DNA from 4 places in the Cellulomonas palmilytica genome. Region 3 is predicted to be linked to each of the others. Evidence: riboswitches for the same ligand, from Rfam matches in the RefSeq annotation. Region 3 holds a riboswitch; each other region holds the start of a gene.
The links. Region 3 has a riboswitch for S-adenosylmethionine ahead of F1D97_RS00275 (NADPH-dependent FMN reductase). Riboswitches for the same ligand answer to the same signal wherever they lie in the genome.
Positions count from the first base shown of each region.

Region 1: linked by a shared signal. The riboswitch ahead of F1D97_RS10675 (hypothetical protein) and the one ahead of F1D97_RS00275 (NADPH-dependent FMN reductase) in region 3 are both predicted to bind S-adenosylmethionine.
Region 2: linked by a shared signal. The riboswitch ahead of F1D97_RS14245 (aminotransferase-like domain-containing protein) and the one ahead of F1D97_RS00275 (NADPH-dependent FMN reductase) in region 3 are both predicted to bind S-adenosylmethionine.
Region 4: linked by a shared signal. The riboswitch ahead of F1D97_RS04285 (methylenetetrahydrofolate reductase) and the one ahead of F1D97_RS00275 (NADPH-dependent FMN reductase) in region 3 are both predicted to bind S-adenosylmethionine.

Region 1 is NZ_CP062221.1:2,345,315-2,351,052, forward strand. It holds gene F1D97_RS10660 (SufS family cysteine desulfurase) at 1-806, shown strand, start outside; gene sufU (Fe-S cluster assembly sulfur transfer protein SufU) at 824-1,300, shown strand; gene F1D97_RS10670 (metal-sulfur cluster assembly factor) at 1,297-1,626, shown strand; SAM riboswitch class IV at 1,730-1,847, shown strand; gene F1D97_RS10675 (hypothetical protein) at 1,858-2,616, shown strand; gene F1D97_RS10680 (NYN domain-containing protein) at 2,697-3,632, opposite strand; gene ypfJ (KPN_02809 family neutral zinc metallopeptidase) at 3,715-4,596, opposite strand; gene F1D97_RS10690 (energy-coupling factor transporter transmembrane component T) at 4,676-5,317, opposite strand; gene F1D97_RS10695 (energy-coupling factor ABC transporter ATP-binding protein) at 5,314-5,738, opposite strand, start outside.
Region 2 is NZ_CP062221.1:3,142,182-3,147,919, reverse strand. It holds gene F1D97_RS14250 (LLM class flavin-dependent oxidoreductase) at 1-896, opposite strand, end outside; gene F1D97_RS14245 (aminotransferase-like domain-containing protein) at 893-2,128, opposite strand; SAM riboswitch class IV at 2,151-2,265, opposite strand; gene F1D97_RS14240 (NtaA/DmoA family FMN-dependent monooxygenase) at 2,299-3,642, opposite strand; gene F1D97_RS14235 (NADPH-dependent oxidoreductase) at 3,901-4,773, shown strand; gene F1D97_RS14230 (MFS transporter) at 4,770-5,738, shown strand, end outside.
Region 3 is NZ_CP062221.1:38,527-44,264, forward strand. It holds gene F1D97_RS00255 (glycoside hydrolase family 6 protein) at 1-444, opposite strand, end outside; gene gdhA (NADP-specific glutamate dehydrogenase) at 579-1,913, opposite strand; gene F1D97_RS00265 (hypothetical protein) at 2,159-2,854, shown strand; gene F1D97_RS00270 (hypothetical protein) at 2,851-3,792, shown strand; SAM riboswitch class IV at 3,873-3,981, shown strand; gene F1D97_RS00275 (NADPH-dependent FMN reductase) at 3,999-4,592, shown strand; gene F1D97_RS00280 (flavin reductase family protein) at 4,589-5,161, shown strand; gene F1D97_RS00285 (GNAT family N-acetyltransferase) at 5,265-5,738, opposite strand, start outside.
Region 4 is NZ_CP062221.1:888,588-894,325, reverse strand. It holds gene hrpA (ATP-dependent RNA helicase HrpA) at 1-141, shown strand, start outside; gene F1D97_RS04295 (DNA-3-methyladenine glycosylase I) at 412-1,038, shown strand; gene F1D97_RS04290 (hypothetical protein) at 1,270-1,455, shown strand; SAM riboswitch class I at 1,700-1,796, shown strand; gene F1D97_RS04285 (methylenetetrahydrofolate reductase) at 1,836-2,807, shown strand; gene metE (5-methyltetrahydropteroyltriglutamate--homocysteine S-methyltransferase) at 2,868-5,198, shown strand; gene F1D97_RS04275 (MalY/PatB family protein) at 5,275-5,738, shown strand, end outside.

The sequences.
Region 1 (5,738 bases), 1.5 Mb from region 3:
TCGGCGTGGACGACGACGGGCGGCTGCGCACCGACGAGCTCGCGAGCGTCGTGACGGACCGCACGCGCGTCCTGGCGTTCACGCACGCGTCCAACGTGACCGGCGCGATCACCGACGTGCCCGCGTTCGTCTCCCGGGCCCGCGAGGTCGGCGCGCTCACCGTGCTCGACGCGTGCCAGTCGGTGCCGCACCTGCCGGTCGACCTGCACGAGCTCGGCGTCGACTTCGCCGCGTTCTCGGGCCACAAGATGCTCGCCCCCACGGGCGTCGGCGCGCTGTACGGGCGGCGCGAGCTGCTCGAGGCGCTCCCGCCCGTGACCACGGGCGGCTCGATGGTCGAGGTCGTCACCATGACGGAGACGACGTACGCGCCGCCGCCGCAGCGCTTCGAGGCCGGGACGCAGATGGTGTCGCAGGCCGTCGCGATGGGCGCGGCCGCGACCTACCTGTCCGACCTGGGCATGGAGGCCGTCGCGGCGCACGAGCACCACCTCGCGGGCCTCCTGCTCGACGCGGTGGCGTCCGTACCGGGCGTGCGGGTCGTCGGCCCGACCGACACGCGCGACCGCCTCGCGGCCGTGTCGTTCGTCGTGGACGGCGTGCACGCGCACGACGTCGGCCAGGTGCTCGACGACGCGGGCGTCGCGGTGCGCGTCGGGCACCACTGCGCGCAGCCCCTGCACCGCAGGTTCGGCGTGGCCGCCACGGCGCGCGCCACCGCCGCGGTGTACACGACCGACGAGGAGATCGCCGTGTTCCGGGAAGCACTCGCGGGGGTCCGCGCGTTCTTCGGACTGACGGACTGACGGCGGAGAGGTCGCACATGAGCAGCTCGATGGAGCAGCTGTACCAGCAGGTGATCCTGGACCACGCGAAGTTCCCGCACGGGCGGGGGCTGGGCGACGCGGTCTCGGGCGCCCACTCGGCGCAGTCGCACCAGGTGAACCCCACGTGCGGCGACGAGGTGACGCTGCAGGTCGACGTCGACGACTCCGGTGTGGTCCGCGGGCTGCGCTGGGAGGGCCAGGGGTGCTCGATCTCGCAGGCCTCGGTCTCCGTCCTGCACGACCTGGTCCTCGACCAGCCGCTCACGACCGTCGACACCCTCGCCGCGTCGTTCCGTGACCTCATGCAGTCCAAGGGCCAGGGGCTCGACGACGACGACGCCGAGGAGGCGCTCGGCGACGCCGCCGCCTTCACGGGCGTCGGCAAGTACTCCGCACGCGTGAAGTGCGCCCTGCTCGGCTGGGTCGCCCTGAACGACGCACTCATCAAGACCGGCTCCCGGGAGGACGCATGACCAGCCCCACCACGGGCTCCCCGACGACCGTCGCCGACGTCGAGGAGGCGATGCGCGACGTGATCGACCCCGAGCTCGGGATCAACGTCGTGGACCTCGGCCTCGTGTACGGCATCGCGCTCGAGCAGAACACCGCCGTCATCGACATGACGCTCACCTCGGCGGCCTGCCCGCTGACGGACGTCATCGAGGACCAGTCCGCGCAGGCGCTCGACGGCATCGTCGACGGCTTCCGCATCAACTGGGTGTGGATGCCGCCGTGGGGCCCGGAGAAGATCACGGACGACGGCCGCGAGCAGATGCGGGCGCTCGGCTTCAACATCTGACACACCTCGCGCACAGGCGGTGGACGGCGGACTCGTCGTCCACCGCATCCGTTCGTGTGACGCTCCTTGCTCGGGCGAGCCCGCCCGCGTTAGCGTCTCGGCAGGTCAAGAGTGACCAGCGACACGCCCTCCGCGTGCTGGTCCGGCAACCGCGCAACCTCGCGCACGGTGCCCCGGGGGAAGACCGGCCCGACGGCGACCGCCGCCGGGAAGTGCGAAGGGAGTACACCCATGTCCGAGACGTACCTGCGCGCCGACGGTCTCGTCGAGCTGCGCCCCGACCCCGCGACCCTCGCGCAGGCCGCGCGCACCGGGGTCACCGTCATCACCCGCGGGGAGCTGTGCACCGCGTGCCTCGTCGGCGACTGGGGACAGTCGCTGCTCAAGGTCACCAAGACGCTGTGCGACGACTGCACGTGGCTCGAGTCCGAGGTCGCGCGCCGTGCCGGGACCGCGCGGTCGCGTGCGGGCCGGCCGGCCGGCGGCGGGGTCCTGCAGGTCGCCGGGAGGACGGACCCGTACGACGAGGCGTGGGCGCCGGTCCGGGCCGCGTACGGGGTGCGCACGCGGCGGCTGGTCGAGGTGTTCGACCGGGCCGTGGCGCTCGGCGTCCCGCTCGTCGACATCGACACGGGCGACGGTGACGGGCGCACCGTCCGCGCCGTCGCGCGGGAGGACCTGCGCCGGCACGAGCTGCTGGACGAGTCCGCGCCGGTGCGGGTGCGCCGGTTCGCCGCGTGGCTGCGCGTCCTGGCTCCCGAGGACCACGCCGCGCGCGCGGACGTGCTCGCGGACGTCCGGGGGCTCGCCCGCGCCCTGTGCGCGCACCAGGACGAGGTCCGTGCGGCGCGGGCGCGGGCGGACCTGGAACGCGCCACGCGCGAGGCGGTCCAGGGGCTCACGGCGGTCGGGCGCGCCCCCGTCGCGCTGGGAGCGGCGGCGGGACGGGTGGTCCGCACGCGGCTGACTCGGTCCGGCTCCCGGGCATGAGGCGGCCGCCCCACACCTGACCCCAAGCGAGGGACGGCGGTGCGACCCTCTGCGGGCGCGCACCGCCGTCCCCGCCGCCGTCAGCGGTAGCTGGGGCGCAGGCGCACGCGCTGCTGGTGCTTCGAGGTCTCCTTGGCGATCTCGACGATGCTCGAGCGCGAGGCGATGAAGTCGCTGAACGACGTGAACCCCAGCGGGCGCTCGGCGAACGCCGGGTCGAGGCGCATCATCTGGCTCTTGACCTCGCCGTACGAGAGCCAGGGCTCGTCGTCCTTCTTCGCGTGGATGAGGCGCATGGCGCGCATGAGCAGCTGCGTGGCGCGGCGCTGCGCGGCGCGGTCGCCGTTCGGCGCGGGCTGCGCGGCGCGTTCGTCGGACGTGTCGGCCGCGGGGGAGGGCTCGGGTGCGGCGGTGGCCGGCTCGTCGGGCTCGTCGTCCTCGGGCGGTGCGCTCGTGTCGAGGATCGCGTCGTAGTCCGCGTACTCGTCGCACGCGGACATCAGGGAGCGGCTCGTCGAGCCCGCGACGCCCACGCCGATGACGGTGCGGCCGAGGCGCTTGGCGCGCTGCGCGAGCGCGATGTAGTCGGAGTCGCCCGCGATGATCACGACGTGCGTGAGGTCCTCGAGGCGGAACAGGTCCTCGATGACGTCGACCGCGAGCCGGATGTCCGCGCCGTTCTTCATGCGCGGGCCGACGGGGAACAGCTGCGTGAGGTCGACCGCGCGGTCGATGAGCTGCTGGTGGTAGCCGGCGTTCACGGGCTGCGACCAGTCGGCGTACGCGCGGCTGACGACGACGCGGCCGAACGACGACGCGTAGTCGATGATCGCGTCCACGTCGACCCGCGCGGCGCGCAGCCTCGTGGCGACCTCGCCGTCGCCGTCGGGTCGGTGGCGGCGCGCGTCGTCGGACTGGAACGCGCCGCGGCGGTGCACCTGGTCGTACCGGGAGATGACGATGTTGTCGAAGTCGATGTAGACGCCCACGCGGGCGGAGCTGTCGTCGGTGCTCATGCCCGGAGTCTGCCGGACGCGAGAGTCACAGGCGTGACAGATGGTGTCACACGCGGTGTCACAGGCCGCGTCACAGGCGGCGTCACAGGTCGGTGGCGGCGAAGGTGTCGCACGCCGCGAGGTCGCGCTGCTGGTAGCCGGTGGTGAACCAGCGCTGGCGCTGCTCGCTCGAGCCGTGCGTCCAGGAGTCGGGGTTCACGCCGCCGCCGGACTGCTGCTGGATGTGGTCGTCGCCGACGGCCTCGGCCGCGTCGATGGCCTGCGCGAGCTCGTCGGCGGTGATGGGCTTGAGGTAGGTGACGCCGGTGTCCGGGTCCTTCGTCGTCGCGGCGGTGCCCGCCCACATGCCCGCGTAGCAGTCGGCCTGCAGCTCGACACGCACGGAGTCCGACTCCGCGCCGGAACCGCGCCGGTCGGAGGAGTCGAACACGCCCGTGACGTTCTGGATGTGGTGGCCGTACTCGTGCGCGTACACGTACATCTCCGCCAGCGGGCCGCCCTGTGCGCCGAACTGGCTGGTCAGCAGGTCGAAGAAGCCGAGGTCGAGGTAGATGCTCTGGTCGCCGGGGCAGTAGAACGGCCCGGACGACGAGGACGCGTTCCCGCACGCGGTGCTCACGGCGGACGTGAACTCGACGGCCTCGGGGATGGTCGCGTCGGCCTTGCGGAGCGTGGGTGCCCAGTACGTGTCGAGCGAGTCGAGCGTCGCGGACAGGCGGCACGCGCGGTCGGTGTTCGCCTGCTCGGCGGTGCACGCGCCGATCGTGCCGTCGTCGCCGGGCTCGCCGCCTCCGCCGAGCAGTGCGCCCGGGTCGACGTTGCCGCCCGACAGCAGCGTGATCGCGAGGATCACGAGCAGGCCGAGCCCGCCGACGCCGCCGCCGATCGCCATACCCTTGCCGCCCGCCGAGCGGCGCGACTGCACGCGCCCGCCGCCGAAGTTGCCACCCTCCTGGAACGTCACATCCGGGACGGTAGTCCGCGCACGCGCGCAACGCGATTCAGCCCGGCGTGATTCAGCCTGTCGGTGACGTCCGGCGCGTTCATCCCTCGCCCAGGCCGCGCGCGGCGAGAGCCTCGCCCGTGGCGCGCGCGTGCCCGACGATCCGCACGGCCGCGGGCACGACGACCGCTCGCGGCGAACGCTCGAGCCCGCGGGCACGCGCGGCGTCGCGGGACTCGCCCGCGGCCTGCAGGAGCAGCGGGACCGAGCGCAGCATGAGGCTCACCGCGAGCGCGACGGTCTCCGGCGCGAGGCCCACGTGGCGCAGGGGAGCGGCGGCCCGGCGCAGCGCGTCGAGCAGGTCGTCGGCGCGCGTGGTGGCGGTGACGACCGTGGCGAGCAGCACGAGCGCGACGAGGTCGGCCGCGGTCTCGACGCCCGACTCCCACCCGCGTGACCAGGTCTGGTACCCGCCGACGAGCAGCGCGACGACCCCGACACGTGCGAGCCCGGCGCGCGTGCGGTGCCAGGAGAGCCCCGCGACGACGTGGCACGCGAGCGCGACGGCGAGCGCGACGAGCGCGGACGCCGGCCCGCGGACCACGAGGACGACGACGCCCGCCACGGCGAGCGCGGCGAGCTTGGCGAGCGCCGGGGCGCGGTGCAGCACCGAGGTGCCCGGCTGGTGCAGCCCGAGCGGGCCGGTCCACGCGGGGCGCAGGGGTGCGCCGGCGCGCGTCACCGGCCCTCCGTCGCAGGCAGGCGCGGGCCCGCCATGAGCTCCCGGTACGCGGTGACGGCCGCGGCGGGCTCGCCGTCGTGCACGACGCGGCCGTCGTCGACGACGAGCACGCGGTCGGCCCGCAGCGCAGCGTCGAGGTCGTGCGTCACGACGACGACCTGCTGCGGCAGGCTCGCGAGCAGGTCGTCGACCGCGGACCGCCAGCGCAGGTCGAGCAGCGTCGTCGGCTCGTCGCACACCAGGACGTCCGGGTCGGTCGCGAGCACGGAGGTGAGCGCGAGGAGCTGGCGCTGGCCGCCGGACAGCGCGTGCACGGGCAGGTCGGCGCGGTCTGCGAGCCCGACGCGCGCGAGCGCCGCACGCGCCCGCGCGTCGCGCTCTCCCGCGTCGGGCACGGTGCGCCGCAGCGACAGCGCGACGT
Region 2 (5,738 bases), 730 kb from region 3:
GTGTCGAGCACGACCGCGAGGTCGAGCACGACGAGCGGCGCACCGTCCGCGCGGGCCTGCGCCGCGACGCGCGCGACCCACGAGTCGCCCGCGAGCGACGCGGCCGTCAGCCGCGCGTCGTCGTCGGCACCCGGCCCGACGAGCGCGACGTCGACCGCCGTACCCGGCAGCACGCCGGCGCGAGCGACCACGACCGGACGCCCCTGCGGGCCACGCGGGACGATGAGCGGCCCCACGACGCTGAACGGCGCGCGCACGCCGTCCGGCACGTCGCGCGTCGCGGGGCTCGCGGTCGCGCCCGAGCCGCCCGACGTCACGTCGACCTTGTGCAGGCGCTCACGGTCGACGAAGCGCCCCGTCGCGGTGTCCCGGACGACCGCGTCGTCCTCCCACGAGTCCCACAACGCCGCGAGCGTGCGCGCGACGTCGGCGGTCTCGTCGCGCAGGTCGTCGCCGGCGGCGACGGGACGGTCGAGCGCCGCCCGCGCCCCGGGCACGTCGCCCGAGCCGACGAGCCAGCCCGCCCGGCCACGGCTCGCGTGGTCGAGCGACGCGAGCTGGCTCGCGACGTGGAACGGCTCGGTCACGCCCGGGTGCACGAGCGGCACGAGGCCGATGCGTGACGTCACGGGCGCGACGAACGCGGCGCGCGTCACGGCGTCGACGCGCAGCGCGGGACCCGCCGGGGCGGGCGTCAGGCTGTCGTCGAACGTCACGAACGTGACGCCGGCGTCCTGCGCGGCGGCCACGGCACGGCGCAGGCGCTCCGGCCCGACGTCGTCGGACCCCGCCGTGTCGCTCCAGGCGGTGCGCGTCAGGGGCGGCGTGTCGACGAGGTGCGCGCCCGGGTGGGCGCCGCGGCCGTCCAGCTCGACCGCGAGGTGCAGCGCGCTCATCGGTCGGTCCCCGCGGCGACGGCGTCGACCGCGTCGCCGAACCGCGCGACGAACTCGCGCAGCGTCGCGACGTCGCGGTCGCCGTACGCCAGGCGCACGCGGTCGGTGAACTCAGGGCGACCGCTCGAGGAGAAGAAGTCGCCCCGCTGGTACGTGGCACCGCGCTCGGCGGACGCCTCCGCGAGCCGCGCCGGGTCCAGGCCCGGCAGCGTGATCCGCGGCCACAGGAAGAACCCGCCCTCGGGGTCCTCGACCTCCACGAGCTCGCCGAGCCGCTCGCGCAGCGCACCGGCGAGGACGTCGGCGCGCTCGCGGTACAGCGCACGGGCGCGCTCGAGCGTGCGGTCGAACCACGTGTCGTCGTGCGTCAGCAGGTCGATCACGAGGCGCTGCTCGAGCGTCGACGTGTGCGAGTCCTGCCGGTTGCGCACGCGCACGAACGCCTCGACCAGCTCGGGCGCCGCGACCACCCAGCCGAGCCGCAGGCCGGGCCCGAGCGTCTTGGAGAACGTGTTGACGTGCACCACGCGGTCGGACTCGGACAGCACGCGCTGGTCGGCGTCCGTGCCGCGGAACCGCAGCTCGCGGTACGGGTTGTCCGCGAGCACGACGAACCCGTACCGCTCGGCGAGCTCGACGAGCCGCACGCGCTGCTCGCTCGGCAGCGTGCCCTGGCTCGGGTTGTGGAAGTCCGGCACGGTGTAGACCGCCGCCGGACGACCGCCGCCGCGCAGGTGGTGCTCGAGCTCGTCGACGTCGAGCCCGTGCGGGCCGACCGAGATCGGCACGGCGCGGCCGGCGGACAGCTCGAGCGCGCGCAGGAACAGCGGGAACACGGGGTTGTCGACGGCGACGGGCGCGCCGCGCTCGATGAGCGCGAGGACCGACAGCGACAGGCCGTGGAACCCGCCGTTCGTGACGATCACGCGCTCGGGTGCGACACCCTCGCGCGCGGCGATCCAGGCGCGGAGCTCGTCGAGACCCGCGGACTGCGAGTACTGGAACGCGCCCGCGCCCGCGCGCTCGTCGGACAGCACGCGCTGCGCGGACGCGAGGAGCTCGCTCACGGGCAGCGCGGAGTCGTCGGGGATGCCGCCCAGCAGCTCGATGTCGCCGGGGCGACGACGGCGCAGGCTCGCGTCGCCGAACCCGCGGGGACGGCTCAACGCGGCGGTGAACGTGGTGAGGGACGCGCCGACCGAGGTCGCGGCCGGGTCGAGGACTGTCGTCATGGCGTCGTGGCGCCTTCCTGGGGGACATCGGTTGCGCGCCCGCTGGTGCGGGTGCGCCAGGTCGTGCTCGGGAGCACCCCACCGGTGTCTGGGGGTTGCTGTTCCGCCTGCCGAGCCAGACGGCGGAACTCGGGACCGGCCGCAGAAGTTAGGTGGCGGGCAGGCCCGGGTCAACGGTTGAGGGCGGTCGTCTCACGGGCTGCCCCCGTCGGTGCGCCGACCCCGAGCCGGTCGCGCAGCGTCCCGCCGTGCGGGCGGTCCGGCCGCACGCCCGCGGCGCGCAGCAGCGGCACGACGTCGCGCGTGAACCGTCGCAGGCCCGCGGGCATCACGGCCGGTCCGACGACGAACCCGTCGGCGGCGTCCGCCTCGAACCAGGCGAGCAGCTCGTCGGCGACGTCCTGCGGGCTCCCGACGACGAGCAGGTGGCCGCGCGTGGCCTCCGCGACGCGCGCGAGCTCCCTGACCGTCAGGCGCTCGCGGACCGCGCGCTCGTGCAGCTGGCGCGCCCGGCTGCGGTGCCCCTCGGTCTGCGCCGGTGCGGCGTCGAGCAGCGCGTCCGCGGGCAGCGCGGAGGTGTCCCACCCCAGCAGCGCGGACAGCCGGCGGCGCGCACGCTCGTCGTCGATCGCCTCGTCGAGCCGCGCGCGCACCTCGCGGGCCTGCGCGCGCGTCGATGCGACGATCGCGACGACGCCCGGCATGACGAGCACGCCGTCCGGGTCGCGTCCCGCGTCCGCGACGCGGTGTTTGACCTCGCGGTAGAACTTCCGCGCGTCGGGCAGGTGGTCCTGGCTCGTGAACACGACGTCCGCGTGGTCGGCCGCCAGCGCGCGCCCCGCCTCGGACGCGCCCGCCTGGAACAGCACGGGGCGGCCCTGCGGCGAACGCGACGACGGCAGCACCGTGCGGACGTCGAACGACGGGCCGGCGTGCTCGACGCGGCGCACGCGCGCGGGGTCGACGTACCGGCCGGCGCGCCGGTCGCGGACGACGGCGTCTCGCTCCCACGCGTCCCACAGCGCGCACGCGACCTCGAGCGCCTCACGGGCGCGGGCGTACCGGTCCGCGTGCGGCGGCAGCGGCTCGCCGCCCGCCGCGGCGGACGCGAGCGCCTGGAACGACGTCACGACGTTCCAGCCGGCCCGGCCCTCGGACAGGTGGTCGAGGCTCGCGAGCCGTCGGGCCAGGTGGTACGGGTCCTCGAACGTCGTCGAGAAGCTCCCGACGAGCCCGATGTCCCGCGTCGTCGCGGCGAGCGCGGCCAGCAGCGCCGTCGGCTCGAGGCGCGGGACGAGGTCGGCGCGCACCTCGTGCGGGCGCTGCGGGTCGGCCTGCTCACCGAGCACGTCGGTGACGAGCAGGAAGTCGAGCCCCGCGTCCTGCGCCGCGCGCGCCGCGGCGACGTGCTGCGCGAGCGACTCGCTGTCGGTCGCCTGCGTGCTCACGCGCCACGCACCCGCGTGCTGGCCCGTCACGGTGTGGTACGTGCCCAGTCGCATCCAGCGCTCCACCGCGGCCCCCTTCGTCGTCGGTGCCCGGAAGTGTGCGGCGCGGCCGGCACGCCGGCACGGCTCCCACCGGACTTCCCGTCATGTGAGACGCGACGGCCCGGTCGTTGACCCACCTCCCGGGACGGACGAACCTCGCGCCCCACGAGCCCCGCCGTCTGTCCCGGCAGGCGGGGCGGGCGGCCGCGACGAGAGCGGCTCGCGCCCGGGTCGATCCGCAGCAGCGCCCGCACCCGCGGGCGGCGGGAGAAGGAGCGCACCGTGTCCGTCGACGTCGTCGTGGAACAGCCCACCGCCCAGCCCGCACCCGACGACGCCGCACCCCTCGACGAGCTGCGGCACGCGCGGTACGGCGGCGCCGCGGCGCCGCACGGCCCGCTCGTCGACTCCGCGGTCGTGCGCCGACAGCTCGCGCACCGCTCCGTGCGCCGGTACCTGCCCGACGACGTGCCCGACGAGGTCGTCGCGACGCTCGTCGCCGCGGCGCAGTCCGCCGCGACCAGCTCGAACCTGCAGCTGTGGAGCGTCGTCGCGGTCCGTGACCCGCAGCGCCGGGCCCGGCTCGCGCACCTCGCGGGCGACCAGGAGCACGTCGTCCAGGCGCCCGTGCTGCTCGTGTGGCTCGTCGACCTGGGGCGCGCGCACGTCGTCGCCGACCGGCACGGCGCGCCCACCGAGGCGGCCGAGTTCCTCGAGTCGACCGTCGTCGGGTTCGTCGACGCCGCGCTCGCGGCCCAGAACGCGACCCTCGCCGCGGAGTCGCTCGGCCTCGGCACCGTGTACATCGGCGCGCTGCGCAACCGGCCCGAGGACGTGGCCGAGGTGCTCGGGCTGCCCGCGCACGTGTTCCCGGCGTTCGGGCTCGTCGTCGGGCACCCCGACCCGAGCGAGCAGGCGGGCGTCAAGCCGCGGCTCCCGCAGGAGGCCGTGCTGCACCACGAGACGTACGACCTGGCGCACCAGCTCGACGCCGTGGCCGCCTACGAGGACCGGATCGGCGAGTACTACCGCGCGCAGGGGCTGCGGCACTCGTGGACCGAGCGGCTCCTCGCGCGGTTCGCGAGCCCGCGCGCGCTCAACGGGCGGGAGCGGCTCGCGCAGGCGCTGCGGCAGGCGGGCCTCGGGCTGCGGTGACCTCGGCTGCGACCTCCCCGGCGACCTCCCTGACGACCGCCCCGACGACCTCCCCGACGACCGCCGCGGGACCCCCGCGGTCGGCGCCCGCGTGGCGCGCGACCGAGACGCGCGTGACGCTCGTGTGCCTCGCGGTCGGCTTCGCGACGCTCACCGACCAGGCCGTCGTCACCGTCGCGGTGCCGTCGCTGCGCGCGTCCCTCGAGGCCTCGACCGGGCAGGTCCAGTGGCTCGTCGCCGCGTACTCCCTGGGGTTCGCGCTCGCGCTCGTCCCCGCCGGCCGGCTCGGCGACGTGCGCGGGCGACGCGGGCTGCTCGTCGGCGGCGTCGCGGTGTTCTCGCTGCTGAGCGTCGCGGCCGCGACCGCGACGACCGCCGACGTGGCGGTCGCGTGCCGGTTCCTGCAGGGCGTCGCCGCCGGGGTCGCCAACCCCCAGGTGCTCGGGCTCCTGCAGGACCACTTCACGGGCGCGCGCCGCACGCGCGCGCTCGGCGCTTACGTGAGCGTCGCGGCCCTCGCGGGGATCCTCGCGCCGCTCGTCGGCGGGCTCGTGCTCGAGGCCGCCGGGGGAGCGGCCCCGTGGCGCTGGGTCGTCCTGCTCAACGTGCCGTTCGGCCTCGCGGCCGCGCTGCTCGGCCGCCGCTGGCTGCCGCGCGTCGCGCGTCCCGGGCGGCGCCCCGACGTCGACCCGGTGGGCGTCGCGCTGCTCGGTCTGACCGTGCTCGCGCTGCTCGTGCCGGCGGTCGCCGTGACCGGCGGCACCAGCACCCCGGGCTGGACGTGGGGAGCCCCCGTGCTCGCGGGCGCCGCGCTCGTCGTCTGGGAGCGGCACCACGCCCGCCGCGGCGGGCTGCCCCTCCTGCTGCCGGCGCTGCTCGCGTCCCGGTCGTTCGTGCTCGGCACCGCGGTCGCCACGCTCGTGTTCGGTGCGTCGCTCGGCTCGACGCTCGTGCTCGTCCTGCAC
Region 3 (5,738 bases):
GAGCACCGCCGTGGTGCCCGAGTCGGCCGCGGCGGACGTCAGCCGCGCGACCTGGTCGCGGGCCTCGTCCGCGCCGACCCAGTCGCCCACCCACAGCGCCTGCGGGGTCTGCGCGATCGTCGCGAGCAGGTCCTTGTCCTCGCCCGTGGCCTGGCTCCAGGCGACCGCCGCCTGCGAGTCGGTCCGCACCAGGAGCCCGCCCGTGCCTGGGGGCTGCGCCGAGGTCGTCGCAGTGGAGGTCGGCGATACGGAGGTCGGCGACCCGGTCGGCGAAGCGGTTGTCGGCGAGGACGTCACGGACGGCGTGCCGTCCGCCGGAGCGGCGACGGCCGGCGTGGCGACCGAGCCGGTCGCGGAGCCGTCGCACGCGGCGAGGAGCGCGAGGACCGAGAGCACGGCACCGGTCGCGACGACGCGGCGCAGGGACGTGCGGTGCTCACCCATGAGCACGACAGCGGCCGCCCAGGACGCGTGCTGCAGCCGGGGCGGCGGGTTTCACCCGTTCGCGGCGACGCCCCGGTCGCCTCGCGTGAGGCGGCCGGGGCGTCGCGTCCAGCAGCGAGCCGGAGCCGCCGTCCTCAGACCAGGCCGAGCGCGAGCATCGCGTCCGCGACGCGCACGAAGCCCGCGATGTTGGCGCCCGCGACGTACGAGCCCGGCACGCCGTACTCGTCGGCCGTGGTCAGGCAGCGGTCGTGGATGTCGCGCATGATCGTCGCGAGGCGGGCCTCGGTGTGCTCGAACGTCCACGAGTCGCGCGACGCGTTCTGCTGCATCTCGAGCGCGGACGTCGCGACACCGCCGGCGTTCGCGGCCTTGCCGGGCGCGTACAGCACCTCGGCGTCGGTCAGCAGCGCGATCGCCTTGGGCGTCGTGGGCATGTTCGCGCCCTCGGCGACGACCTTGAGACCCGACTCGACGAGCGCGCGCGCGTCGTCCTCGTCGAGCTCGTTCTGCGTGGCGCACGGCAGCGCGACCTGCGCCCCGACCTCCCACACGCGGCGGCCCGGGACGTACACCGCGCCGCGGCGCTCGGCGTACACCGAGACGCGCCCGCGCTCGACCTCGCGCACCTGACGCAGCAGGTCGAGGTCGATGCCGTTCTCGTCGAGGACGTAGCCCGAGGAGTCCGAGCACGCGACGACGTGCGCGCCGAGCTGCTGGGCCTTCTCGATCGCGTACAGCGCGACGTTGCCCGCGCCCGAGACGACCACGCGCTGCCCGTCGAAGGACTCGCCGATCGTGTTGAGCATGCTCTCCGCGAAGAGCACCGTGCCGTAGCCGGTGGCCTCCTTGCGGACGAGCGAGCCGCCCCAGGTCAGGCCCTTGCCCGTGAGCACGCCCGACTCGTAGCGGTTGGTGATGCGCTTGTACTGGCCGAACAGGTAGCCGATCTCGCGGCCGCCCACGCCGATGTCACCGGCCGGGACGTCGGTGTACTCGCCGATGTGGCGGTACAGCTCGGTCATGAACGACTGGCAGAAGCGCATGACCTCGCCGTCGGACTTGCCGCGCGGGTCGAAGTCCGACCCGCCCTTGCCGCCGCCGATCGGCATGCCCGTGAGGGCGTTCTTGAAGACCTGCTCGAAGCCCAGGAACTTCACGATGCCGAGGTACACCGACGGGTGGAACCGCAGGCCGCCCTTGTACGGGCCGAGAGCGGAGTTGAACTCGACGCGGAAACCGCGGTTGATCTGCACGGTCCCGTTGTCGTCGACCCACGGGACGCGGAAGATGATCTGCCGCTCGGGTTCGCACAACCGCTCGAGGACGGCGGCGTCGACGTACTCGGGGTGACGCTCGAGAACCGGCCCGAGGCTGTCGAACACCTCGTGAAGGGCTTGGTGGAACTCGTGCTCCCCGGCGTTGCGCGCGAGCACCTGCTCGAGGGCGCGCTCCAGCTGCACCTGCATGTCTTTCGGCTCCGCTCTGCTCCGCGTGGCCTGGATGTGAGGACGCCTCAGGCTAGCCACCGTCCGCGTTTCGGGAGGAGGACTCCCGACCCGTGGACGCCCGAGGGTCGGTGGGCGGCCCTCGTATCACCCGGTCGAGGGGCGGCCACCTGCTAGGTGGGCAGCGGTCGCGACGGCGGGGAGCAGCCATGCGCACGACGACGAGCGGGGCGGCCACGAGGGCGCTCGGGGGTACTCCGGAGACGGTGCGCGCACGCGCCCGGTGGCTCGCCGTCGCGTGCGCCGCGGCGGTCGCGCTCCTGCTCGTCGTGCTGGGCTGCGCGGGGCCTCCTGACCAGGTGGGACCGCAGGTCGGCACCGCGACGGCGTCCGCGTCGGGCACCTCCTCGACGGGCGGGACGACGGGCGGGACGACGACGACGCGCGGCGGCGAGCCGACGCAGGACCCGCCCGACGACGTCGTCGTGATCGTGACCGCGGCGCCGCTCGTCGGGCAGCTCGACTTCGACGGCGAGGCGTCCTGCGGGCTGCTCGTGTGGCAGGCGGAGCCGCTCGCCGAGGGCATGGAGTTCGTGGTGGATCTCACGTTCGACGCGACGTGGCGCGAGAGCGTCCGACCGTGCCCGGGGCTCGACGCGCCGCGGTGCTCGGCGGGTCCGCTCGCGGGTGGGTCGCCGAGCTGCCTCGTCGTGCTGGAGCCCGTCGACCCGGCGGCCGTGGACGTGACCGCGCACCTGTCGGCGTCCGGTGCGCTGCGCTGCACGCCCGCCGTCGGCGAGGAGGCGTGCCGCTCGGCCGCGGCGGCGATGGCCGAGGCGGCACCCGCGGGGCCCGTGCCGGTCGTCCCGGACGACGACCGCCCCGTCGAGACCCCGACCTCGTTCGCGGTCGACCCGCCGACCGGGCCGACACCCACCGTGGAGCCGGAGGCCGTGCCGTGACGTCGCCGGCGTCCTCAGCGTCGTCCGACACCCCGCCGCGCCGGGGGCTCCCGCCGTGGGCCACGCTCGTCACGCAGCTCGTCGCGCCCGTGACGCTCGTGTCCGGCTTCCTCTTCTACTACGGCTACGTGTTCACGCGCTCCGAGCTCTGGTACTTCGGGCTCGACGTGGACACCGTGGGGCTCTCGCCGCGCGAGATCGTCATGCGCTCGCCGCGCTCGCTCGCGGTGCCGCTCGTGGTGCTGACCACCGCGTTCGTCGGCGTCGCGTCGCTGAACGCGCGCGTGGACGCGCGAGCGCGGGCGCTGCGGGCGACGACCGCCGGGGCCGAGCGCGTGGCGCGGGGTGCGCGGCTCGCGGTCGGCGCGGGGGCCGCGGTGCTCACGGGCGGTGTGGTGCTGCTGCTCGCGTACGCGTGGTTGCAGGACTGGGTGTGGCTGCAGGTGATCGCGGCGTCGGTGATCGCAGTGGGAGCCGCGCTGACGGCCGGTGCGCTGCGGCACGTGCCGTCGCGCCCGGTGGGCGTCGCTGCGGGGCTGTGGGCGCTCGTCGTCGCGGCCGTGCTGTGGGTCGTGTCGGTGACGGCCGGGTGGGCGGGCATCGGGTTCGCGCAGCGGACCGCGCGGGACCTCGACGAGCTGCCGCTGGTCGTGCTGGACACCACGACGCCGCTGCGCCTGACGAACCCGGCGGTCGGGGTGGAGGACCTGTGCGCCCGCGACGACCCCGGTGCGGGCCCGGTCGTCGACGAGGAGTGCGCCGGCTCGGGTGCCCCGCGGTGGCGGCACCGCGGGCTGCGGCTGCTGGTGCAGGGACCCGACGCGATGTTCCTGGTGCCGTCGACGTGGGACGCGGGCGCGACGACCGTGATGGTCCCGCGCGACCGGCCCGCGCAGTGGCAGTTCCAGTTCGTCAACCTGCCGCCCGGGCCGGCCTGACGGCCTGTCCGGCGTCCATCTGACGAGATTTCCGACTGATCCAGTATCCATTTCTGCGAGCGCTGCTATACCCCTCCCCAGGTCACGAGAACCAGCGCCAAGCCCCGGCTCGCTGGTCGGCAACCCCGGTCACGCGCGGGGTGCTCCGGGGGACGACCTGGTCGGCCCACGGGCCGGCAAACGTGACGGAACGATTGCGAGGGACCATGAGCACCGACGCACCAGCATCCCGCCCCGAGCCCACCGTCGTGGTGGTCGCGGGCAACCCGCGCGAGGGATCGCGCACCCTGCAGGCCGCCCGGACCGCGGCCCAGGCCGTCGCCGCCCACGTCGGCGGGACGGTCACCACCACGGTCGACCTGGCCGCCGTCGCCGGCGAGCTGTTCGCCGGGCAGCGACCCCGGGTCGACGCCGCGCTCGGCGCGCTGGCGGACTCCGACGTCGCGGTGATCGCGACGCCGGTCTACAAGGCCTCCTACACGGGCCTCCTGAAGTCCTTCCTCGACCTGTACGGGCCCGACGGGCTCGCGGGCGTCGTCGTCGTGCCGCTCGTCGTGTCCGGCAACCCGGCGCACGCGCTCGTCGGCGAGGTGCACCTGCGGCCGGTACTCGTCGAGCTCGGCGCGGTCGTCCCGACCCGCGCCCTCACGGTCACCGAGGCCGACCTGGCCGACCCGGCCGGCCTCGACCGCGCCGTGGACGCGTGGCTCGCGCGCGGCGGTGACGCGCTGCGCCGCGCGGTCGGGCAGCCGGTCGGGCAGTCGGCCGCGGACCTCGACCTCGCGGAGGCAGCCCGATGACTGCCGAGCCCATCGCCCGCCCCCGCACCGGGGCCGCGCCGGAGACGCGCCTGTCGCCCGACGAGTACAAGGCCGTGTTCCGCGGGCACCCCGCGGGCGTCGTCGTCGTGACGCTGCGCGACCCCGACGGCCGACCTGTCGGGTTCACCGCGACGTCCGTGATCTCGGTGTCCGCCGAGCCGCCGCTGCTCGCGTTCTCGCTCGCGTCGTCGTCGTCCTCGTGGCCCGCGGTCTCGCGCGCGACCACGCTCGCGCTCAGCTTCCTCGCCGACCACCAGGACGACGTGTCCGCCCGGTTCGCGACGAGCGGCATCGACCGGTTCGCGGCCGGCGGCTGGACCGCGCTCGAGACGGGTGAGCCCGTGATCGACGGCGCGCTGTCCTGGGTGCGCGGGCGCGTCGTGCAGCGCACGCCGGTCGGGTCGAGCTACCTCGTCTCGGTCGAGGCGATCTCGTCGTCCGCGCGGGTCGAGCCCGAGACGGCGCACCGCACCGGGCTCGAGGCCTCGTCGCCGCTCGTCTACCACGACCGGACCTACCACCGGATCGGCGAGCACTCCGCGATCTGACGTCGGCCACCCACCTGGCCACACGCACGGGGACCCCCGGCCCGCACCGGTCCGGGGGTCCACGCGTGCGTCAGGGCAGGCCGGGTCTGCTGCGAGAGGGCCGTCACGCGAGGCCGAGGGAGGCCTTCGCGTCCGGGACGAGCAGGTACATCCGCGTGGACCCGACGATGGACGAGAAGCCGTACCTTGCGTAGAAGTTCGCCGCGCGGTCGTCGACCGGATCGACCACGACGATACGGCCACCCACGAGGTCGGATGCCTCGCAGATGTGCTCGAGCGCGTCGACCAGGAGGTCCCGGCCGAGGCCACGGCCCTGGACCTCGGCCGAGATCGCCAGCTTCGCGAGCATGAACCCCGGCACTCGCGACGAGGCCGCCCGCACCTTCGACGAGAGCGCGAGCTCCTCACGCAGCACCTCCGTCGGGCATACGGCGTAGTAGCCGACGAGCTGGCCCGCATCGCAGCTCCGCAGGAGCCGGACCCTGACCGTACCGGCCTTCTGCGCACGCCTCGCGGTCTCGTGCAGCCACACGTCGAGAGCGGGGGTACCGCACGTGAACGAGTCGAGATCGTCCCA
Region 4 (5,738 bases), 850 kb from region 3:
CCCGGCGCGGACCCGGCGCAGGTCGCGGCCGTGCGGTGGCAGCTCGAGGAGCTGCGCGTGAGCCTGTTCGCCCAGCAGCTCGGCACGCCCACCCCGGTCTCGGCCCAGCGCATCCGCAAGACCCTCGCCACCCTGACCTGACGCCCCGCCCCCGCGAGCCGGCTCCCCTCGTCGAGACCGTGGTTGCTCCGGCTCTCGGCGGCCGGAGCCGGAGGAAGGACGGGCTCGTCGGGCTCGCATCGTCGAGACCGTGGTTGCTCCGGCTTCGGGCCGGGGGTCTCGGCGCGGGACTGCTGCTGGGCAGGAACGCGGCGGTCGCGCGCGCGCGTCGGCCCAGGCTGACGCCTCGTCGTCCACAGGTCGACGCCGCGGGACTCCCGCATGTCGGCGCGGCACGGCAGACTCCCCCGCATGGACGACACCGCGACGGTCGACAGCACGGTCGACGCCCCTGCGGGCCCCGCCGACCCGACAGCCGGCCCTGTGACCGGGCGGTGCTTCGGGGACGGGGACCCGCTCTACGAGCGCTACCACGACGAAGAGTGGGGCGTGGCGGTGCACGGGGAGGAGGCGCTGTTCGAGCGGATCGCGCTCGAGGGCTTCCAGTCGGGGCTCGCGTGGATCACGGTGCTGCGCAAGCGCGAGTCGTTCCGGGCGGCGTTCGCGGGGTTCGACCCGCAGGTCGTCGCGGGGTACGACGAGCACGACGTGGAGCGGCTGCTCGCGGACGCGGGGATCGTGCGCAACCGGCAGAAGATCGAGGCGACGATCGCCAACGCGCGCGCCCTGCTCGCGCTGCACGAGTCGGGCCGCACGCTCGACGCGCTGCTCTGGTCGTTCGCGCCGGACCGCACGCAGCACGTGCGCCCCGCGTCCTGGGCGGACGTCCCCGCCGTGACCCCGGAGTCGCGCGCGCTGGCGCGCGAGCTGAAGTCGCTGGGGTTCCGGTTCGTCGGGCCGACCACCGCGTACGCGGCGATGCAGGCGTGCGGGCTCGTCGACGACCACCTGGCGACCTGCCCGTCCGCCCGCGGGTGAAGTGTCCGAACGGCGGCGCTGACGCGGGTGGGCCGCGTGTGGCGTTCGGGTGACGGTCCGGGCGGACGGAGTCGCAGGTCAGCGCGTGCTCGTCGGCCGGTGTCACGCGATTGCCCGCGGCGTCCGTCCGTCGAGGTGCCGCCCGCACGGATGACCCCCGTGCGTGCTCCCCTCGGGTGATCCGCCCGTCGGGGCTTCGCCTGATCGTGCGCGGCGATTACAGTTCCGCGCATGACCGAGATGCCCGACCCCGAAGGCGGCCTGGACGCCGTCCGCGGCGCGCGGGACGCCCTGGGCGGGTCGGTCCCGCCGGACGCGCAGGTCCTGCAGGCGGTCGAGGCCGGTCTGCTGTCGACGGTGACGGGGACCCCGCCGTGGGGCGAGATCCCGCACCAGCGGCCTCGCCCCCTCGCCTGACCTGCACTCCCCCGACCGCTCCGGCGAGCCGTGACCGGACTCCGGCCGGTGCCGTGGCGGCCCTGTCCCGGGACCCGCGGCGGCCGCACCGTCCCGCGCGAGTCCCGCGCCCGTCCCGCGGCCCTCCGCCGCCGCGACCCCGTCTGATCTGCGGCTCGTCGTCCGGCCGTCCGCTGGACGATCCGACCGTCTCGGTAAGTGAGAAGTCGTGGTCAGCATGTGGGCTCCCGGCCTACGATCACGCCAACCATCCAGAGCGGCCGAGAGACCTGGCTCGTCGACGCCGCAGCAACCCCCCTCCGCGACGAGGGTGTGGGTGCTTCCGCCAGGACCGATGGAGTCGACATGTCGCAGACCCTGTGTCTGAACGGACCGCTGGCGTGAGCGCGGCAACCGTGAACCCGCCCGCGGCGCACGTGGCGCCCGAGCCGCGCCCGCTGGGCACGCTCGACCGCCCGACGCTCTCGTTCGAGTTCTTCCCGCCCCGCAACCCGCAGGCCGCGCCCCGGCTGTGGGAGACGGTCCGTCAGCTGGAGTCGCTGCACCCGGACTTCGTCTCGGTGACGTACGGCGCGTCGGGCAAGACGCGCGAGACGTCGCGCGCGTTCGTGTCCCGCCTGCTGCGCGAGACGTCGCTGTCCCCCATCGCGCACCTCACGTGCGTGGGGACGAGCCGCGACGAGATCACGACGATCGTCGAGGAGTTCCTCGACGAGGGCGTGCGCTCGTTCCTCGCGCTGCGCGGCGACCCGCCCGCGGGGCAGACCGACTGGCAGGCGCACCCCGAGGGCCTGGAGACGGCGAGCGAGCTCGTCGGGCTCCTGCGGGACATCGAGTCGCGCCGCTGCGGCGCGAGCCCCGCGCAGGCCGTGCGCGCTCGCGTGCGTCCGCTGTCGGTCGCGGTCGCGGCGTTCCCGCGCGGCAACGCGGCCACCGGCGGCACGCGCGCGCAGGACGTCGCCTCCCTGCTGGCCAAGCAGCAGGCGGGCGCGGACTTCGCGATCACGCAGGTGTTCTACGACGCCGAGGCGTACCTGGGCCTGGTGGCCGAGGCACGTGACGCGGGCGTCGTGATCCCGATCATCCCCGGGATCATCCCGCTCACCGACCCGGCCCGGCTGCTGCGCACGCAGGAGCTCACGGGTGTCCCGGTGCCGCGGGACCTGCTGGACGCGCTGGGCGCGGCGGACGACCCGCTGGCGCGGCACCGCATCGGCACGCGCGCGGGCGTCGACCTCGTCAAGGGCATCCTCGACGGCGGCGCGCCCGGCGTGCACGTCTACACCTACAACAAGCACGAGGCCGCGCTCGACCTGCTCGAGGGCGCGCAGCTGGACGGCAAGGCCCGCTGAGGCCGCACCCCTCGTCGTCCCCCCGAACCCCGCACCACCACGAGACGAAGGCTGGACCCCATGAGCGAGACCCCGCAGTTCCCGACCGGCTCCGTGCTGGGCTACCCGCGCATCGGGCCGCGCCGCGAGCTCAAGAAGGCCATCGAGGCCTTCTGGGCCGGGAGGTCCACGGCCGACGAGGTCGAGGCGACCGCCGCGGCGCTGCGCAAGCGCACGCGTGACCGGCTCGTCGAGCTCGGCCTGCCGACGGACGTCCCGGCGATCCCGAGCGCGTTCTCGTTCTACGACCAGGTGCTCGACGCGACCGCGGTCGTCGGCGCGATCCCGGCCCGGTTCGCGGACCTCGTCGGCGAGGACGGCACGCTCGACCTCGCGGGCTACTCGACGGTCGCGCGCGGCCGCGGCGACGACCTGCCGCTCGAGATGACCAAGTGGTTCGACACGAACTACCACTACCTGGTCCCGGAGATCGGCCCCGAGACGACGTTCTCGTACGTGGGCACGCGCCCGGTCGCGGAGTTCGTCGAGGCGCTCGCCGACGGCGTGCTGACCCGCCCGGTCGTCGTCGGCCCCGTGACGTACCTGGCGCTCGCGAAGGCGACCGAGGGCTCGCCCGCGGACTTCTCCCCGATCGACCGCCTGCACGACCTGCTGCCGGTGTACGCGGACCTGCTGCGCGACCTCGCGGCCGCGGGCGCGACGTGGGTGCAGCTCGACGAGCCGGCGCTCGTCTCGGAGAGCATCGACGTGCCCGTCGAGCGGCTGCTCGCGGCGACCGCGGACGCCTACCGCGTGCTGTCGACCGAGCTCGCGCGCCCGCAGCGCCCCGCGCTGTTCGTCGCCGCCCCGTACGGGGACCTGGGCGCGGCGCTGCCGGTGCTCGCGGCGAGCGACGTCGAGGCGATCGGCCTGGACCTGGTCAAGGGCTCCGCGCCCACCGAGGCGGTCGCGGGCCTGGAGTCGAAGACGCTCGTCGCGGGCGTGATCGACGGCCACAACATCTGGCGCGCGGACCTGGACGCGAAGCTCCAGGTCCTCGAGCAGCTCGAGGTCATCGGCGCGGGCGCGGTCGCGGTCGGCACGTCGACGTCGCTGTTCCACGTCCCGCACGACACGGCCGACGAGCCGAACCTCGACCCGACGCTGCGCTCGTGGCTCGCGTTCGCGGACCAGAAGGTCACCGAGGTCGTCACGCTCGCCGAGGGCCTGTCCGAGGGTCGCGAGGCGATCCACGAGCAGCTGCTCGAGGCGTCCGACGCGGTCGCGTCGCGTCGCACCGCGCCGGGCGTGGTCCGTCTCGAGGTGCGCGAGCGCACGGGTGCGCTGTCCGACGACGCGTTCGCGCGCGGCTCGTTCGACGAGCGCAAGGAGGCGCAGGCGGCCCGCCTCAACCTCCCGCCGCTGCCGACGACGACCATCGGCTCGTTCCCGCAGACGCCGGAGATCCGCAAGGCCCGCGCGGCGCACGGCAAGGGCGAGCTGACCGCCGAGCAGTACGTCGAGGAGATGAAGGCGGAGATCCGCCGCGTCGTCGAGCTGCAGGAGCGCATCGGCCTGGACGTGCTGGTGCACGGCGAGCCCGAGCGCAACGACATGGTCCAGTACTTCGCGGAGAACCTGGACGGCTTCGCGGTCACGGAGAACGGCTGGGTGCAGTCGTACGGCTCGCGCTGCACGCGCCCGTCGATCCTGTGGGGCGACGTGTCGCGGCCGAAGCCGATCACGGTCGACTGGACGACGTACACGCAGTCGCTCACGAGCAAGCCGGTCAAGGGCATGCTCACGGGCCCGGTGACGATCCTCGCGTGGAGCTTCGTGCGCGACGACCAGCCGCTGCGCGAGACCGCGAACCAGGTGGCCCTGGCGCTGCGCGACGAGATCGCGGACCTCGAGGCCGCGGGCATCGCGGTGATCCAGGTCGACGAGCCCGCGCTGCGCGAGCTGCTGCCGCTGCGCGAGGCGGACCACGCCGACTACCTCGACTGGTCGGTCAGGTCGTTCCGCCTGGCGACCTCGGGCGTGCGCCCCGACACGCAGATCCACACGCACCTGTGCTACTCGGAGTTCGGCCAGATCATGGGTGCGATCGACGGCCTGGACGCCGACGTGACGTCCATCGAGGCCGCGCGTTCGAAGATGGAGATCGTCGAGGACATCGCGGCGGCGGGCTACCCGCGCGCGGTGGGCCCGGGCGTGTACGACATCCACTCGCCGCGCGTGCCGTCGGTCGACGAGATCACCGAGCTGCTCACGGGTGCGGTCAAGGCCATCGCGCTCGACCAGCTGTGGGTCAACCCGGACTGCGGCCTCAAGACCCGCCGGTACGACGAGACGACGCCGAGCCTCGAGCACATGCTCGCGGCGACGCAGGCGGTCCGCGCGACGCTCTGACGCGTCTCGCAGCACGCACCACGGCGGCGGCCGGTTCCCCTCGGGGAGCCGGCCGCCGCCGCGTTACGGTCGTCAGATGAGCCTGTTCGACGTCGACCTGGACGAGCTGCGGACGCGCACGAGCCAGAAGTGGCGGCGGTACCCGCCGGACGTGCTGCCGCTGTTCGTCGCGGAGATGGACGTGCGCGTGTGCGAGCCGGTGGTCACGGCGGTGATGCACGCGCTGCACCGCGGCGACACGGGCTACGTCGACGGCCGCCCCTACCAGGAGGCGTTCGCGGGGTTCGCGGAGCGCCGCTGGGGCTGGTCGGTCGACCCGGCGACGGCGGTGCTGATGCCGGACGTCATGCAGGGCGTCGCGGAGCTGGTGCGCCTGCTCACGGACGCCGACGGCGCGGTCGTCATCAACCCGCCGGTCTACCCGCCGTTCCGTGCGTTCGTCCGGCGCACGGGCCGTCGCGTCGAGACCGCGGATCTGGGCGCCGACGGCCGCCTGGACCTCGCGGCGCTCGACGAGGCGTTCACGCGGGCGCGGGCCGG